Regions from separate parts of the Geobacter sp. genome, predicted to be linked through region 3. Evidence: riboswitches for the same ligand, from Rfam matches in the RefSeq annotation. Region 3 holds a riboswitch; each other region holds the start of a gene.
What was found. A riboswitch is a leader RNA that binds a small molecule or an ion and turns the genes downstream of it on or off. The one in region 3 is predicted to bind molybdenum cofactor.
Positions count from the first base shown of each region.

Region 1 (6,104 bases), on a different contig from region 3:
ATGGCGACCCGCTGTGCCTCGCCGCCGGAAAGCTCCCGGGCGCGGCGCTGTCCGAAGCCGGGCAGTCCCACGAGCTCGAGGGCCTGCTCTACCCGCCGCTGTTTTTCATCCCCTCGTATCCCGCGCAGCTTCAGCCCGAAGGCGACGTTGGCGAAGACGCTGCCATCGAAAAGGTAGGGGGACTGGTGGAGCAGCGTCACCTGCCGGCGCAGGGGGAGCAGCGCGGCGTTGGTCCATTGGACCGGCTCCCCCTCGTACCTGAGCTCGCCGGCGGTAGGGGGGGCGAGCAGGGCAAGGAGGGTCAGCAGAGTTGTCTTCCCCGAGCCGTTGGCCCCAGTGAGAGTGTAGAGTTTTCCCGGGAAGAGCGCAAGGTCATCGATGGCGAGGACTGTGCGTTCCCCGTGGGATTGGCGGATGCCGATGAGTAGGTAGAGGGCGTTCACGGAGCATTACCTCTGCTGGAGGATGTTCAGAAAGAGATTCACCAGAAGCGCCACCGCCATCAGGATGATCCCCAGGGCCAATCCCAGGGCGAACTCTCCTTTGCCGGTCTCCATGGCGATGGCGGTGGTCATGGTGCGGGTGTAGCCCCGGATGTTGCCGCCGAGCATCATGGCAACCCCGACTTCGGCAATGACCCGACCAAACCCGGCAATGACCGCGGCCATGATACCGAAGCGAAGCTCCCTGGTCAGCTGGAGAATGCTCTGAAAAGGCCCGGCCCCGAGGGTGAGGGCCGTCGGAATGATCCGGGGGTCGGCCCCTTTGACCGTGCTGAGGGTGAAATTGGCCACGATGGGGATGGCCAGGATGGTCTGGCCGATGATCATCGCCTTGGGGGTGAAGAGGAGGCCCAACTCCCCCATCGGTCCCTGGCGGCTGATGATGCCGTAGACCGCCAGGCCTACCACCACGGTCGGCAGGGCCATGAGGGTGTTGAGAATGGTGATGACCAGGCGCTTGCCGGGAAACTCGGTGATCCCCACGGCCACCCCGGCCGGGACGCCGGCCAGGGTGGCGAAGAGGATCGACCAGAGGGCGACACTGATGGACGTTACCACCGCCGTGACCACCTCGCCGTCAAGGGAGAGGATCAGCGCAAGGGCTGTGCGGAAGGTTTCGGCGAGGAATTCCACCCACTCTCCCTATTTCTTGTAGATGAAGAAGACCGGCTCGCCGTGGGCCTTGTAGTCGGCGATGATCTTCTGCCCCTCGGCGCCGGTGACGAAGTCGACCAGCTTCATGGCCAGATCAAACTTCACATGGGGGAATTTCTTCGGGTTCACGACGATGATCCCGTAGGGGTTAAAAAGCCCCTTCTCCCCCTGGAAGACGATGGTGAGATCGGTCTTCTGCCCCTTGAATGCGTTGTAGGTCCCGCGGTCAGCCAGGGTGTATCCCTGACGCTCGGTGGCCATGGTGATGACCGGTCCCATCCCCTGGCCCGCCTCCACGTACCAGTTCCCCTTGGGCTCTACGCCGGCGCTCTTCCAGAGTTCCAGTTCCTTGGTGTGGGTGCCGGACTTGTCGCCGCGGGAGACGAAGGTGGCCTGCTTTGCGGCGATCAGCTTCAGGGCCTCGGCGGCGCTTTTCGCGCGGGCTACGCCGGCCGGGTCGTTTTTCGGGCCGATGATGACGAAATCGTTGTACATGACGTCTTTGCGGTTCACGCCGAAGCCGTCGGCCACGAACTTGTCCTCCAGTTTGCGGGCGTGGACGAAGACCACGTCCACGTCGCCGGCCTCGCCCAGCTTCAGTGCCTGGCCGGTGCCGACGGCGATCACGTCGACCTTGCAGTTGTTCTTCTTCTCGAAGGGAGGGAGGAGCACCTTCAGGAGCCCCGAGTCCTGGGTGGAGGTGGTGGTGGACATCTTGAGGCGCTCCTCGGCGTATGACGCGCTGCAAAGCATGACGAGAGTGGTGACAGTAAACAAAAGCCTGGTGAGAATGTTCATCGTAAACCTCCTGTGAGAAGTTAGTAACTATACCATAAACCGAGGCTATTTGAATATTTACCTCTTTTTGTAGTCGCCGTTTTTTCAGCCGGCTGATCCCGTGCCAGCAGGTCTCAAAGGCATCCGTACTGATGCCTTTGAGCCGGCGAAACCTTTAGAAGAAAAGCTGGGCCTGCAGCCGCACCAATTTGTCGTCAACCGTACTGGCGGTGGCAGGAGGATCGTTGGAGGAGATCCGGCCCTGACGGTGAATGTTGCTGAAGTCGGCCTGCACCTTCAGGTTGTGACCAATGAAATACCAGGACACTGCCCCGGTAGTCTCAACCCAGAGGTCGTTGCTCACGTCCCGGTTCGGATCGATATAGGAGTAGCGGGCCGCAAGTTCCAGGTGTTTCGGGATCACGAAGTAACCGGCCTGGGCATAATAGCCATGGGCGCGAACGGTGTTATTGCTCTTCGACCCGTCGGCCTGACCGAACATGTATTCACCCTGGAGCGACAGGCCATGCCACTTGAAGGCTGCATCGAAGCCCGCGGTATGGAAGTCAACAGATTCTTTCACATTATTGATTCGTTGTGCTGCTGTCGTTATGACCCCTGAGGAGTTGCCCATTCCGAACCAGCCCGGCGCGGAAAGCGGGTCGGAGCTGCTTATGGTTTTGGCGAAGTTTACGTTGTTGGATTCCAGGCCACTCGTGCCGCTACCTGTGGTGCCGCTGAGGGTATTGAAATAATAGTTGGCGCCGATGGAAAGAAGCGGTTTTTCGCTGTTCTCCAGATCGGCCTCGGAATACGCCATCTCTCCAAGAGGGTTGAGCGCAAGACGTACGTTGAAGGCGTTGTCGCTGGTCGACCGGAAAGTATTCTGGCCCACACCGCCATATCCTCCGAGGCTATAGGCGAAGAGACCTTTGGCGACCTTGCCGTGTATTTCGATTCCCGTGTCGTATCCGGGCGCAAACGCCGTCGTTACCGGGGAACTGTCCACGAACTGGTTGTTGGCGGTGGACGTGATCCACTGCCGGCCGAACTGGACCTTGTTCTGCCCGAACCGGAACTGCACCTCGTCCATAAGGCGATAATTGAGCCAGACCGACTCGAGCAGCCCCCCATTTTTTGTCGTGCCGCTGCTGATATTGATGAAGTTCATGTCCAGCTTGTAGGTCACGTCCTTGGTAAAGGCATAGCCCCCCAGCAGAAGCTTGGCCCTTTTTATCTCGAACCTGCTGGTGTTCTGTGCGCTGCCTGAGCTGCTATCGTTGTCGTTATCCTTGTCCAGATAACTATACCGGGTCTGGATCTGACCACCGATGTTAAGTTGAAATTTCTCATCCGGCGAGGTCAGGCTGATACCGTTGCCGACCTTGAAGTTCACCGGCTTGCTCTTCGTCACCTCCTTGTAGTCCTCCTCGGTGATCACCCCCTTTTCCTTCAAAACATCCTCAAGGGTCTTGGCTTCCACTCCCTGAGCCGCCATCGCGCCGGTGAAAAGAAGTGCTGCTGCAATGGTCCTTCCGTCCATGATTGCCTCCTTCAGATTGAATTGCAACGGGGCATGCCCCATGATGACCGATTTCAAATTGTTAGTGCCAGTTCCTATTCCGCGAGGCGTTCCCGTTTGCAGACGGTGGTCATTTTCTTCAAGCGGGCAATGCCGTGGCGGCAGGCGGCAAAGGCGTCCTCGCTGTTGGGGGAGCTGGCGGCCACCAGCGAGATGATATCGCCGACGTGCAGGCACCCCTCCCTTCGGACCAGGAGTACATCCTCCAGCTTCCACTTCAGAAGGAGCTCGGCGACGATGGCGTCAAGCTCTTCCTCGGCACCTTCCTCGAACCGGTATTCGATGGAGTCCGTCGGTGCGCCTGATCCGCCGTCCTTCTTCACCACGGCGTAGTGCAGGACAACCGAACCGGCGGTCTTGTTCGAGATGAGCCCGTATGTCGTTGACGGGTCGATGGGGGTATCGGTGATGACGACCATGAAATGGCTCCTCGTCCTGTCGGCGGATACAACGAAAAAGGCCCCCTTCCTGAATGGAAAGAGGCCCTGGGACGCATGGCAACCGGGGATCTCCTTTTCAAAAGGGAGGCGCCGCCGTTTCCAGCGGAACCCGTTGGCCGGGCGCCGTGAGGTCTGGACCTGGTAGGCGCTGCGGCTCGGAGAGGGTGTCGAATTTTCAGTAATCTCGCATGCAACAGGCCGACCTGTCAACTTTTTCCTTATGGCGGAGCGGGTCTCCGCTACTCTCCGACCGCCGCCAGGGGGGGCTCGATCCGCACTTCCTCGAACTCCATGTCGAGGAGGTTCACGAAGAGCATCCGCTGACGCAGGGATTCTCCCTCGCCGAGGAGGACCTTGCAGGTCTCGGCCACCTGGAGGCTGGCCACTACGGCAGGGGTGAAGGAAGGGTTGCCGAGCCGCGTTTCAACCCCTTTCGGCTCTGCCCATCGGCCGAAGATGTAGGGCGAGATGTCTTCGCCGGGGAGTTGGGTGGCCACCTGTCCGTACCAGCCGCCAATGGCGCCATGCACCACAGGGATTGCCATCTCCCGGCATAGTTCCACCAGTTCCAGCCGGGTGGTTATGCTGTCCAGCCCGTCCACCACGGCATCGGCCCCTTCAAGCATCTTCCGGCCGTTGGTCGCTGAAAATGCGTCCTGGATTGGCGTGATGGTCACGGCCGGATTGATCTCTCTGACCCGTGCTGCCGCCACCGCCACCTTCGGTGCCCCCAGGTGGGCGGGGGAGGAGAGTATCTGGCGGTTCAGGTTGTGCTCCTCGAAGATGTCGGGGTCAACGACCACCAGATGTCCAACACCCAGCCGGGCCAGTTCCTCTATGATATACCCCCCGAGACCGCCGCTCCCGATGACCACGACTCTGCTCCGGAAGAGACGCAGCTGCATGCCGACGGTGATGGTCTGGCGATTGCGCTGGTAGCGGGCGGGCATCAGCCCCAGTTGGAGGATGGTTTCCTCCGCCTCCCCGATGGTGAGGTCGTACCGCTCTGCCGCGTCAGTCTGAACCGCCCAGGGAATGACGTCTCCCAGGGCGTGCCTCTGCAGGAACATGCGCAATTCCATAACGCTATCCTCCGCCCACGAGCGGGAACAGGGACAGGGTGTCACCGTCCAACAGCCGGTGATCCAGCGTGGCGTGCCGGCTGTTGACCAGCACAATCCCGACTTCCTTTTCCGGGATTTTCAACTCACTGGCGATGTTTGCGGGGGTGGCCCCCGGGTCGTACCTTTTCGTTACCGCGGCAAAGCGCCCTACCCGGAACATGGCGAACAGTTTTACGGTGATCTCCATTGCATTTCCCCCGACGGCCAGGCGGCCTGATGTGCTCGGCGGGCGCGGACACTGATGGTGCCCGCGCCCGTATTTCATATGTATTCCGCTTTGCGAAGCATCGGCTAGAAGTTCCAGAATTCGTCAATCTCCGCGTCGCTGAAATCCCAGACGGCGTTGTGGGGCGCCACCGGTTCGGTCTTGAAAAACTCGGGGAGGCGGTCATGCTCCTTGGTGAACCCTGCCTCGATGTTGAACTGCCGCTCGACCTTCAGAATATGCTTGCCCAGGTTCGTTACGTCATCGCCGGTCAGGCTGATGCCGAAACGGGCGTTGATCATGTCGATGAGGGCCGGCAGGCACTCGGGGATGTCCAGGGCCGGGAAGGCGACGAAGATGCACATGCCGGTGGAATCCACGGCCGCCGTGGCGATCTGCAGGTTGCGGGAAAGCTCCACCTGGCCGTCCTTTTTCAGCGGGTCCACAAAACCGCCCACGTTGAGGATGTTGGTGGCGATGGTGTAGCCGGCGGTATGGTCAGCCCCCATGGTGCTGGTGGCGTAGGTGATGCCGATTCCCTTCACCGAACGGGGGTCGTAAGCCGGGATTCCCTGGTTCTTCACCACCGGTACCCGGGTGACGCCGTAGGCTTTGCCAACGGAACCTGCTCCGCCGCCAAGGATGCGGCCGAGGGGGGTTCCCTTGCCGATCTCCTCGGTGAGGAGGCGAAGCATCTCCTTGCTGTCTCCCCACTTCAGGATGCCTGCTTCCATGGCCACGCCGAACATGACGGCAGTCTCGATGGAGTCGATGCCGATGTCGTCCTTGAGGTTGTCGGCAACGGCGATGTCGTCCAGG
Region 1 is NZ_JAUQXO010000019.1:10,074-16,177, reverse strand. Features, by position in the region: gene RCH91_RS04215 (ATP-binding cassette domain-containing protein) at 1-443, opposite strand, end outside; gene RCH91_RS04210 (ABC transporter permease) at 450-1,136, opposite strand; gene RCH91_RS04205 (substrate-binding domain-containing protein) at 1,146-1,955, opposite strand; gene RCH91_RS04200 (porin) at 2,110-3,477, opposite strand; gene RCH91_RS04195 (molybdenum cofactor biosynthesis protein MoaE) at 3,552-3,935, opposite strand; molybdenum cofactor riboswitch at 4,011-4,129, opposite strand; gene RCH91_RS04190 (HesA/MoeB/ThiF family protein) at 4,196-5,038, opposite strand; gene RCH91_RS04185 (MoaD/ThiS family protein) at 5,043-5,267, opposite strand; gene RCH91_RS04180 (aldehyde ferredoxin oxidoreductase family protein) at 5,372-6,104, opposite strand, start outside.
Region 1: another riboswitch for molybdenum cofactor. It lies ahead of RCH91_RS04195 (molybdenum cofactor biosynthesis protein MoaE); the one in region 3 lies ahead of RCH91_RS15500 (aldehyde ferredoxin oxidoreductase C-terminal domain-containing protein).

Region 2 (6,104 bases), on a different contig from region 3:
TCACCCGCTGGCGTTATCCCCGGGGAGGGTTCGGGGTGGCGTACCGGATGACGTGATGATCGCGCGATAACTAGGTAGGAGATTTCAGATATGCCCTACAAAAACCTTCACATCCTCGTCCTCCTCCGGGAGGTCAACGACCCCCGCCCTCCCGCCCGCGTAACGACGCGGGGCGCCGGCATCAGCGACCGGGGCCTTCGGCGTGTCCCCAACCAGGCCGACCTCGTTGCCCTGGAAGAGGCTCTCCGGCTCAAGGACAGCCTCGGAGGCGCCGTGACAGTGCTGGCAATGGGTCCCGAGCGTCTCGACGACACACTCCGCCTCGCCTTCTCCCTGGGTGCGGACCGGGGGATCCGGTTCTGGGACCATGGCCTGGAGGGGGGCGATGCGGTGGCCGACGCCCGTATCCTGGCCCGGATCGTTGGTATCCTCTCCCCTACCCTCCTCTTCACCGGCAACCGTCTGGCGGACCGTGGCGACGACCCGGTGCCGGCCCTGGCCGCCGCCGCCACCGGCGCCCCCTGCATCACCGCAGCCGTTGCGCTAACCCTGAAGCCGCAGGGAGTAGAGGCCCTGCGCAAGGGGGACCGGGGTGCCCGGCAGAAAGTCGCAGCACCGTTCCCCTGCACGGTGCTCTTCGACGAGGGGCAGACACCCCGCTACCCCTCCATCGAGGCAATCACCCGATCCCTGACCGCTCCCATCGAGGAGTGGGAACTGGCTGACCTGGGGCTCCCCTTCTGGGAGGTCGGCGCAACCGGAGCCTATCTCACGACGGCGGAGTTCGGCACGCCCCGCCCCGACCCGGTGCGGCTCGTGACCCCGGACCCGCAGCTCCCCGCCTTCGAGCGGATAATCTCCCTTCTCTCGGGCGGCATCAAGGCCCGTGAGGGGAAAACACATCTTCTCTCGGCTGATGAAACGACCACGGAGCTTTTGAGGATTTTTCGCGAAGAGGGAATCGCACCGGAGGCAGCGTCATGATCTATCGCCTGTCGCGGCATGTGGAACTGATGGAACGGGGGGGTGAAAACTTTCTCGTAACAAAGACTCCCCTCTGCGTCCTTCGCCTGAACCGTTCCCTGACGGAACTCGTCAGGCGCGGGATGGAGGGTCCCCTGTCCGCCGCGACCGCCGCCGAGGCCGACGTCCTCGAGCACCTGGCGGCAAAGGGCTTCATGGAGCGGCTCCGGAATGCACCGGAACAACCGTCGGCGCTTCCCACCGTCAGTGTAGTCATCCCCGTCAAGGACCGGGCGGAGGAGCTCAAACGCTGCCTTGCTTCACTCGCCACCCTCACCTATCCCCGGGAGAAGCTCCAGATAATTGTGGTGGACGACGGGAGCAGCGACGACTCTGCAGAGGTGGCGCGGCAGGCCGGAGCCCGGGTGGTCTCGTCGGGGGGTACGGGCCGGGGACCGGCGGCGGCCCGCAATGTGGGGGCGGCGGCCGCCCGGGGTGATATCCTCGCCTTCATCGATTCCGACTGCACCGCCTCCAGGGAGTGGCTCGCGGAGCTGATTCCGGCCTTCGACGATCATCGGACGGCGGCCGTGGGGGGACTGGTGGACGGCATGTGCACCGAATCGACCGTGGACCGCTACGAGGCGGTCATGTCCAGCCTCTCCCTCGGCTCCCGGGAGCGCACGGGAAGCGGCGGAGACGACACCTTCTACCTGCCGAGCTGCAACCTCCTGGTTCGCCGCCTCACGTTCCGCAGCGTGGACGGCTTCGACGACACCATGCACGTGGGCGAAGACGTGGACCTGACCTGGCGTCTGCGGGACGAGGGGTGGACCATCGCCTACCTGCCGGCGGGAAGGGTCCTGCACGAGCACCGGAGCACGCTTCGCTCGTTCATGTCCCGCCGCTTCGATTACGGCACCTCCGAGGGGATGCTCCAGATCCTCCATCCCCACCGCCGCAAGCGGATGGTCGTTCCGCCGCTCCTGGCCCTGCTCCTTGCCCTCTGCGTCATGGCTCCGTTCACCGGGGGGTGGACACTCCTCATGGCCGCGGGGGTCCTGGCGGTGGACGCAACGGTCGTGCGGGTGCGGTTCGCCCGCCGGAAGCTGCCCGTCGGGCTTCCTGCCCTGGTGTCCGGCCGGCTGCGAGCCCTGGGGAGCCTCGTCTACTATCTCAGCTACCACCTGATTCGCTACTACGCCATCCCCCTCCTGGCCCTCTCCCTGTTCTTCCCGCTCTTCGGCCTGGTGGCCATCGGTGTTCTGGGGTGCGCGGCAAAGGTGGATCACGGGATCAAGAAGCCGCGGCTGTCATTCATTCGCTTCACCGGCATCTACCTGTTGGAGCAGGTCGCCTACGGGGCCGGGGTCTTCTGGGGATGCCTGAGCAGACGGTGTTTCGCTTCCTACCGGGTGGTGATTCTCCGGCAGATGGAAGCGGCCGGCTAGAAAAGATACATAGTACACTTTCTCCGAGCCTGCCTTCCTGCGGGGATGATGGTTGTCCCATGGTGTCAGGCCACTGGGTTTTGCCGGAAACGGCAAAGCCTCCCTTTGGAAAGGAGAATTATCGTGGCTGAAGACCACACAATCCAGGAAAAGGGAAAGGAGTAAACGCATGGACAAGATTGCTCGGATCAACATGGGAGCAGCGGGTGGCCCCACGGTAACAGTGGAAGGGCTCGGCGAGTATGCCGGGCTCGGCGGGCGGGCGATGACATCGCTGGTCGTTGCCAAGGAAGTGCACCCCCTCTGCCATCCGCTGGGGGCAGAGAACAAGCTGGTGATCGCTCCCGGCATGCTGAGCGGCACCACCGGCTCCATGACCGGCCGGCTGTCGGTGGGGTGCAAGAGCCCCCTCACCGGCACCATCAAGGAGTCCAACGCCGGGGGCCAGGCCGCCCAGGTGCTGGCGCGGCTCGGCTACGCCGCGGTCATCCTCGAAGGGAAGCCCGAGGGTGACGACCTCTACAAGATCCTCATCAACAAGGACGGCATCCAGGTCATCGTCGACAACAGCCTGAAGGAGCTGGACAACTACCCTGTCATCGAGAAACTGCGGAAGGAGTATGGGGACAAGGTCGCCTACATGTCCATCGGCACCGCCGGTGAGAGAAAGCTCCTGGCGGCTTCCATCGCCTGCACCGACCCTGAGCTCCGTCCGACCCGCCACTGCGGCCGCGGCGGCGTTGGGGCGGTCATGGGCGCCAAGCGGGTCAAGGCGATCATCCTTGACGACGCGGGGATGAAGATGCGCCCGCCGAAGGATCCCGAGAAGTACCGGGACGCCAACCGGAAGTTCGTGGAGGGGCTGCGCAAGCACCCGGTCACCGGCGAGGGGCTCCCGGCCTACGGCACCAACGTGCTGACCAACGTCCTCAACGAGGCGGGGGGCTACCCCACTTACAACTTCAAAACAGGGCAATACGCCGGCGCCGCCAACATCAGCGGCGAGGCCCAGGCGGAACTGGAAGTGAAGCGGGGCGGTACCGCCACCCACGGCTGCCACCGGGGCTGCGTAATTCAGTGTTCCGGCATCTATAACGACAAGGACGGCCACTACCTCACCAAGCAGCCTGAATACGAGACGGTCTGGTCCCATGGCGGGCACTGCGGCATCGACGACCTGGACACCATCGCCCGCCTCGACTTCATGGACGACAATATCGGCGTCGACACCATCGAGATGGGGGTCACCATCGGGGTGGCCATGGATGCGGGAGTCATTCAGTTCGGTGACCGCGAGGGGGCCATCCGGCTCATGGAGGAGGTCGGCAAGGGGACACCGCTGGGGCGCATCCTCGGCAGCGGCGCCGCCGTAACCGGCAAGGTGTTCGGCGTGGAGCGGGTGCCGGTGGTCAAGGACCAGGCGCTCCCCGCCTACGACCCCCGCCCCATCCAGGGGATCGGCGTCACCTATGCCACGAGCACCCAGGGTGCCGATCACACCGCGGGCTACGCCATTGCCACCAACATCCTCAAGGTGGGCGGCGACGTGGATCCGTTAAAGACCGAGGGGCAGATCGAGCTGTCGCGCAATCTGCAGATCGCCACCGCCGCCATCGACTCCACCGGCATGTGCCTCTTCATCGCCTTTGCCATCATGGACCAGCCGGAGACCTTCCAGGCGCTCCTCGACATGCTCGGCTCGTTCCACGGCATCACCATGACCGGCGATGACGTGGTAGCCCTCGGCAAAAAAGTCCTCTCAGCCGAGCGGGACTTCAACACCCGGGCCGGCTTCAGCAAGCAGCACGATCGGCTGCCGCGCTTCTTCTACACCGAGCCGGTCGCACCCCACAACCAGACCTTCATGATGAAGGATGAGGAACTGGACGACGTATTCAACTGGTAGGAAGCATGTGGGGGCGGAGCGGCAGTTCCGCCCCCACGTGATATTAATCCGTCGAAGGGAGAAGGCCTGACCATGGAAGCTCCTCTCACTCGCCTCACCCTCACGCTTCCCCCCGCCCTGGCCAGTGAGTTCTTTCCACTCCTCCAGCGGGGATTTCTCGTCACGGCCCACGTGGGATGCACACTCGAACGCCTCCTCTGCCGTCAGTGGGGAATTGCGCCCGAGTATGTGGCCTCGCGGATCACCACCATCTTCCTTGACTCAAAAGCAACCGACAACGTTAACTCAGCCATAGTCAGGGATGGTGCAACCGTAGCCCTTTCGGGCGCCATGCCCGGACTGGTCGGGGCAACCATGCGGCGTGGCGGGCACCTGGCCGCAATGCGCAGCAGCATGACCCATCAGGAAACCGCCACCGGCGCCACCGACCGGATCGGCACGGTGCGGGTCAAGCTCTTCAACATCCTCCTTCCCGAACTGGGACCCGAGTTTCTGAAACGCGGCCTGCTGATGAGCTGCGAAGAGGTAACCGCCTTTTTTCGGGATCGTGACGAAACCTTCTGGGAAGCGTGCGACAGTGCCGTTCTCAACGGCACGCCGGTGGGCTCCGGACTCCTTCGGGCAACAAATCCCTTCTGCACGGGCGGGACCGTGCGCCTCACGGTCAACTTCAGGTGACAGACATGAACGTAACCGTCAAACTGTTTGCAACCTTTCGTATCGGTCGCTTCAGCATCGAATCGCGCGATTACCCGGAAGGGACCACGGTCGCCGACGTGGTCAGGGAACTGAGCCTCCCCGAAAATGAAGTGGGGATCATGATGGTCAACAGCCGCCATGTGAAGCTCGACCACCGGCTTGCCGAAGGGGACACCCTGGCCCTCTTCCCTCTTCTGGGGGGGGGATGAGATGCAATCCCTCGAAGAGTATATACGGCAACACGCAGAGGGGGATCTGGTGCCGTGGCGATGCCAGGTGGAAATGACTGAGCGTTTCACTCTCACCCTTGCCGAGGCCGAAGGGGCGATCCTGGAGCTCGGACTCCTGCCGGCCCGTTACCAGCGCAACCGCGAGATGCTCACGACCGGGCAGCAGCTCCGCCTCTTCCGGAGCCGGGTTGCCGTCATCGGCTGCGGCGGGCTGGGGGGGTACATCATCGAGGAACTGGCCCGCCTGGGCGTCGGGACGATTGTCGCCATCGATCCCGACATCTTCGTCGAACACAATCTGAACCGTCAGCTCCTCTCCAGTCCCGGCCAGCTGGGCCAAGTCAAGGTCGAGGCGGCTGCGGCGCGGATTGCGCAGATTAATCCGGCGGTCACCCTGATTCCGCTCAGGGAAACATTCACCAGGGGAAACGGGTCGGAACTTCTCCGGGATTCTCACGTTGCGGTTGATGCATTGGATTCGGTTACGGTCCGCCTGGAACTGGCTGAGGTCTGCGGCGAAATGGGTATACCCTTCGTGCATGGCGCCATTGGCGGCTGGTACGGCCAGGTATTTACCCAACTGCCCGGAGAAAGAACGCTGCAACAGCTCTACGCGGGCCGTGAAGGGGGGACGGGGATCGAGAAAAAGCTCGGCAATCCCTCGTTTACTCCGGCGGTGATCGCCAGCCTGGAGGTAGCGGAAACCTGCAAGGTTCTTCTTGGCGTGGGAAGGCAGGGAAAAGGGCGCAAACTCGCCATAAACCTGCTTGATATGGAGGTAGAAGAGGTAGTGATCTGATTTTCTCTGACGCTACGATTTGCCTGGATTTCTCGTGCTTGACGTCTTCAGAAACT
Region 2 is NZ_JAUQXO010000087.1:10,270-16,373, forward strand. Features, by position in the region: gene RCH91_RS20175 (ferredoxin family protein) at 1-56, shown strand, start outside; gene RCH91_RS20180 (electron transfer flavoprotein subunit beta) at 91-984, shown strand; gene mftF (mycofactocin biosynthesis glycosyltransferase MftF) at 981-2,414, shown strand; molybdenum cofactor riboswitch at 2,424-2,546, shown strand; gene RCH91_RS20190 (aldehyde ferredoxin oxidoreductase C-terminal domain-containing protein) at 2,584-4,320, shown strand; gene RCH91_RS20195 (hypothetical protein) at 4,393-4,998, shown strand; gene RCH91_RS20200 (MoaD/ThiS family protein) at 5,004-5,228, shown strand; gene RCH91_RS20205 (HesA/MoeB/ThiF family protein) at 5,230-6,048, shown strand.
Region 2: another riboswitch for molybdenum cofactor. It lies ahead of RCH91_RS20190 (aldehyde ferredoxin oxidoreductase C-terminal domain-containing protein); the one in region 3 lies ahead of RCH91_RS15500 (aldehyde ferredoxin oxidoreductase C-terminal domain-containing protein).

Region 3 (6,104 bases):
ATCGGCGGCAAGAAGCGTTCCGACACCAAGGATTTCGAGTTTTCCATGGGGCCGGCAGCCCGCTACCAAAGCGGCAAGTTTGCCCTCATCGGCAAGTATGTGCTTCCGGTGTCCGCCGAAAACCGTATCGAAGCCAATCAGCTCTGGATCGACCTGGTTTATTCATTCTAGGAAGTTCACAGGGATCGGCACTCTTCCGGAGGGAAAAACGATGGACGACAAGAAAATACTGATTATCAATCCCGGCTCCACCTCGACAAAAATCGGCGTCTTTACCGAAGGGAGGATGATCATCAATCAGTCGGTAAAGCATGACGACGCGGAACTCAGGAAGTTTCCCACCATCTGGGACCAGTATGATTTCCGCAGGGAGGCAATCTTCCAGGTTCTCGCCGACAACAACCTCTCCATGGGCGAAATGGACGCCATCGCCTGCCGGGGTGGTAACGTCAGGCCCCTTCCCGGCGGCATCTACCGGATCTGCCCGAAAATGATCGAGGACATGAAAAGCGGTATCTATGGCGGCCACCCCATCAATGTGGGGGGACTTGTCGCCTTTGACCTGGGCAACCAGTTCAATATCCCGGTCCTCACCGCCGATCCTCCCATGACCGACGAATTGTGCACCTCGGCCAGGTACAGCGGCATTCCCGAGATCAGCAGGCAGAGCAGCTTCCACGCCCTCAACCAGAAGGCCACCGCCAGGAAGGTGGCCGCCGAACTGGGGAAGAAATACGACGAAATCAACCTGATCGTTGCCCACCTCGGAGGGGGCATATCGGTAGGAGCCCACCGCAGGGGGAAGATCATCGATGTCAATAATGCCCTTGACGGCGACGGCCCCTTCTCTCCGGAGCGGGCCGGATCCCTGCCGGCCGGCGATCTGGTCAAGCTCTGCTTCAGCGGCGAATATGAAAAAAATGAGGTCCTGAAGCTCCTGACCGGAAGGGGTGGCCTGTTCGCCTACCTGGGGACGACCGATGCCGTTGAAATCGAGAAGAGGATCGCCGACGGGGACCAGAAGGCGGCGGAGGTCTATGAAGCGATGATCTACCAGGTGGCCAAGGAGATCGGCGCCTGCGCAGCGGTCCTTGAGGGGGAAGTGGACGTCATCGCCCTCACCGGCAGCCTGGCCTATTCCAAGGTGCTTCTGAAAAGCCTGCAGAAGAAGATCTCCTTCATCGCCCCGGTCCTCCTCAATCCAGGCGAGAACGAGATGGAAGCCCTGGCCGATGCGGCCATGAGATATTTCAGAAACGAAGAGGCCTTGTCCATTTACAGGCAGGACAAGGCAGCATGACCAGTCAATACACTTTGCAGCGGATTTAGCACATTACCCAAAAAGGAGATACTAGCCATGGGAAAACTCACCGGAAAAGTTGCAATCATCACCGGAGCGGCACAGGGAATCGGCGCGGCATACGCCGTGGGCCTTGCCAAGGAAGGGGCAAAGATCGTCATCGCCGATGTCCTTGACGGCGAGAAGGCAGTGGAGGCAGTGAAAAAGGCAGGCAGTGACGCCATTTACATCAAAACCGACGTCAGCAGCCAGGAGCAGTGCGACGCCATGGCCAAGGCCGCGGCTGAAAAGTTCGGCTCCGTCGACATCCTGCTCAACAATGCCGCCATCTTCGGCAGCATCGTGCTGAAACCGTTTACCGAATGTACACCCCAGGAGTTCATGAAGGTCATGGAAATCAACGTCCTCGGCCAGTTCAACTGCATGAAGGCGGTATTCCCCTACATGAAGGCCAAGGGGGGCAAGATCATCAACATCGGCTCCTCCTCCATCAACGAAGGGGTGCCCGGCATGCCCCACTACGTTGCATCCAAGGGTGCGATCATGGCCCTCACCCGCTCCATGGCCCGGGAGCTGGGGGACTACAAGATCAATGTCAACACCATAGCCCCCGGCTTCACCCATTCCGACGGCGGCAACAACTTCGACAAGAACAAGAAGCTGGACCTGCCACCCCTGGAAGAGCTGCAGCTCCAGGCCCGTTGCCTGAAAAGGGAAGCGGTGCCCGAGGACCTCATCGGCCTGGCCCTGTTCCTCTCCTCCGATGACAGCGCCTTCATCACGGGCCAGATGATCGTCCACGACGGCGGGTTGTCGTTCCACTAAGGACGGAGGGTTACATGAAAGAAGTACTCGACATGCTGCCGATCCCCTGCTACGGCAGCCTGGCAACCGTGGATGCCGGGAAACCAAGAGTCAGACCCTTCGCCGTCATGTTTGAGGAGAACGGCAGATTCTATTTTTGTACAGCCAGCAATAAAGATGTTTACCGGCAACTGACCGAATGTCCGTACATCGAATTCACGAGGACCACTGACGATATGCGGTGGCTGAGAATAAGCGGCGAGATCACATTCGACGAGGATATCAGGAGCAAGGAGAAGTGCTTCGCCAACTATCCCATGCTCAAAGGCATCTATCAGACGCCGGACAACCCGATCTTCAAGGTTTTCTATCTGGAGCACGGCAACGCATCCATCGACAGCATGACGGCGGAGCCGCGCAAGGTTTTTGAGTTCTAGCAGGAGCGGCTACAACAGTACCATCAGGCGGGAAAAAGTCTCCGAGCCGTCTTGCCTAAAGGAACTCCCCCATGGCACGAGGCCTGCGGGTCACGCTGGAAACGGCGTGACCTCCCCTTTCGGAAAGGAGACTAGGGGAAATTTCTACTGAAAGGGAGAAGAACCATGAACAAGATCCTTCGTGTCGACATGACCAGCCTCAGCACCACCACTGAGCCGGTTCCCAAAGAATGGGCCTGCCTCGGCGGCCGTGCCCTTACCTCTACCATCGTTGCAAAAGAAGTGAAACCTACCTGCCATCCGCTGGGGGCGGACAACAAGCTGGTCTTTGCCCCCGGCCTGCTGAGCGGCACAACCGCCGCCAACAGCGGGCGCTTTTCCGCCGGTGCCAAAAGTCCCCTGACCGGCACCATCAAGGAGAGCAACGCCGGCGGACTGGCCGCCCAGATGTTCGGCCGCCTCGGTATCAAGGCGCTCATCATCGAGGGGCTGCCTGCGGGAGACAACTGGTACAGCCTGCATGTCAACAAGGATGGGGTGTCCGTAGCGGTTGAGACGGAACTGATCGGCCAGGGAAACTTTGCCGTTGTCGAAGCTCTGGAAAAAAGGCTCGGCAAGAAGACGGGGGTACTCACCATCGGTCCCGCGGGGGAGATGAAGCTGCTTGCCGCCAACATCTCGGTCAAGGATTCGGACAGCAAGCTGCGCAGTCATGGCCGCGGCGGCCTCGGTGCCGTAATGGGGTCGAAGAGGATCAAGTTCATCTCCATCGACGACCGCGACGCCCCCGGCATCAAGCCCGTGGACAAGGAGACGTTCACCGCCGCCGCCCGGGCCTTTGCCAAGGCGATTCTGGAGCATCCCGGAACCGGCCAGGGCCTCCCCACTTTCGGTACGGCCGAGATGGTCAACATCGTCAACGAGGCGGGGGGTCTTCCGACCCGCAACTTCACCTATGGCCGCTATGAGGGCCACGAAAAGATCTCCGGCGAGACCATGCGCGAAACGATCATCGAACGGGGGGGGAAACCGAGGCATGGCTGCCAGCCCGGCTGCATCATTCAATGCTCCCAGGTTTATAACGACAAGAACGGCACGTACGTCACCTCAGGATTCGAATACGAGACCATCGAGACCCTGGGAGCCAATGCCTGCCTGGGGGACCTGGACCAGATCGCCGCCGCCGATTACATCATGGATGACATCGGCATCGATTCCATCGAAACATCGGTGGCCATTGGGGTGGCAATGGAGGCGGGCGTACTGCCGTTTGGCGACGGCGAAGGGGTGTTGCGGATACTTCGGGAAGAGATCGGCCGAGGGACCCCGCTGGGACGAATCATCGGCAACGGTACCGGCAATGTGGGGAAGGCCTATGGGGTGACCCGGGTACCGGTGGTGAAGAACCAGGCGATTCCCGCCTACGATCCCCGCGCCATCAAGGGTATCGGCATCACCTACGCCACCAGCACCATGGGAGCGGACCATACCATGGGCTATGCAGTCGCCACCAATCTCATGGGGGTCGGCGGCGGCATCGTCGATCCGCTGAAGAAGGACGGCCAGGTGGAACTTTCCCGGCACCTGCAGATCGCCACCGTCATGCTCGATTCCCTCGGCCTCTGCCTGTTCATCGGCTTTCCCGCTGCGGACATTCCCACCTGCGTCCCGGCTCTGATGGACATGCTGAACGCCTGCTTCGGTCTCAAGCTTACCCCGGACTGGCTCGGAGAACTGGGGGTCACCACCCTGAAAACGGAACGGGCCTTCAACCTGGCAGCCGGCTTCACCAATAAGGATGATCGTCTCCCCGACTTTTTCAGGGAGCCGCTGGCACCGCACAACGCCGTGTGGGACTTCACCGACGAGGAAATCGACGCGTTCTGGAATTTTTAGCCTGACGACGGAAAGGGGTGCGCCATGAACGTCACGGTAAAACTGTTCGCCACATTCCGCTTCGGACGCTTCGCGGCAGCAACGAGGCACTACCCGCCCAGTACCAGTATCGGCGAAGTGATCCGTGAACTGCAGATACCGGATACGGAGATCAGCATGATCATGGTGAACGGGAGACATGCGGCCCCGGACCAGCAGCTGCGGGATGGGGACAGCCTCGCCTTCTTCCCGCTGGTGGCAGGAGGTTAGGATGGAAGAGCTGCGTCGGTACCTGGCCGGAGAGGCGAAGGACGGCCTCATCTCCTGGGCAACACAGATCGAAGCCGCTGCGCGGTTCCGGGTCTCTCTTGCCCGGGTCGAGGAAACAGCCTTGGACCTGGCCATTCTCCCCGCCCGCTACCAGCGCAACCGCCAGGCCATCAGCGTGGGCCAGCAGCTAAAGCTGTTCAGGGGACGGGTAGCGGTGGTGGGGTGCGGCGGGCTGGGGGGTTACGTTATCGAAGAACTGTCTCGGCTCGGAGTTGGCACCATCATCGCCATCGACCCCGACTTCTTCGAGGAGCACAACCTGAACCGTCAACTCCTCTCCTCCCCCGCCCGACTGGGGCAGGCCAAGGTAGAGGCCGCGGCGGCACGGATAGCGGAAATCAACCCGGCGGTGACGCTGGTTCCGGTGCAGGCGGCCTATGGGACGGAAAACGCCGTGGAGCTTTTCCAGGATGTCGATGTCGTAGTGGATGCCCTGGATTCGGTCCCGACGCGACTGGCACTGGCGGACAGCTGCGACGGATTGGGCCTCCCTCTGGTGCACGGGGCCATAGGAGGCTGGTTCGGCCAAGTCACCACCCAATTTCCCGGGGATCGAACCATCCGACTGCTGTATGACCGCTGGGTGGAAGGCAAGGGATTGGAACAGCAGATGGGCAACCCTTCTTTCACCCCGGCGGTGATAGCCGGCATCCAGACCGCCGAGGTCTGCAAGCTCCTTATGGGAACCGGCGATACGTTGCGTAACCGTCAGCTTTGCATCAATCTTCTCACTATGGAATTTGAAGAGGTCGAGCTGTCGAGCCCTGACTGCGCGATCGGCCAATAAGACGCATCACCGAAAGCAAAAGAATACGATTATTTACTCTCGCCGGTACGGGAGACCAAACAAGGAGACAAAACATGTTCGGATTCGGCATGCCTGAACTCATCGTTATCCTGGTTATCATGCTGGTCGTGGTCGGACCGGCGAAACTTCCCCAACTCGGCTCTGCACTGGGAGGGGCAATACGGAATTTCAGGAAGGGCTCGCAAGAGGCGGCGGCGTTCACGGAGATCGACAAGATGGACGACGAGAGAAATTCCACTTCTCCCAGGTAAATAAAAACCATGTTTTATCATTTGACATCGCCCCGTCTTGCAAGTATCTTGTATGCAAGAGGAATTAAGGGCATGGTCTCCTTCCGGGACAACATAGTATTTATGCTCGCCAAGGCCCACCAGCGGGCACAGGGGGCGCTGAAGGGAAACCTTCAGGAATTCGGCCTCACCCCCATGCAGTGTCTGTTTCTGGAGGTCCTGTGGGAAGAGGAAGGACTTTCCGCCGGCGAGATCGGCCGGCGCATCTCCCTGGATACGGCTACCCTGGCGGGCATTCTCGACCGCATGGCGACCGCCGG
Region 3 is NZ_JAUQXO010000065.1:73,693-79,796, reverse strand. Features, by position in the region: gene RCH91_RS15520 (transporter) at 1-171, shown strand, start outside; gene buk (butyrate kinase) at 212-1,300, shown strand; gene RCH91_RS15510 (SDR family NAD(P)-dependent oxidoreductase) at 1,358-2,125, shown strand; gene RCH91_RS15505 (pyridoxamine 5'-phosphate oxidase family protein) at 2,140-2,541, shown strand; molybdenum cofactor riboswitch at 2,569-2,687, shown strand; gene RCH91_RS15500 (aldehyde ferredoxin oxidoreductase C-terminal domain-containing protein) at 2,707-4,437, shown strand; gene RCH91_RS15495 (MoaD/ThiS family protein) at 4,462-4,686, shown strand; gene RCH91_RS15490 (HesA/MoeB/ThiF family protein) at 4,688-5,533, shown strand; gene tatA (twin-arginine translocase TatA/TatE family subunit) at 5,608-5,805, shown strand; gene RCH91_RS15480 (MarR family winged helix-turn-helix transcriptional regulator) at 5,878-6,104, shown strand, end outside.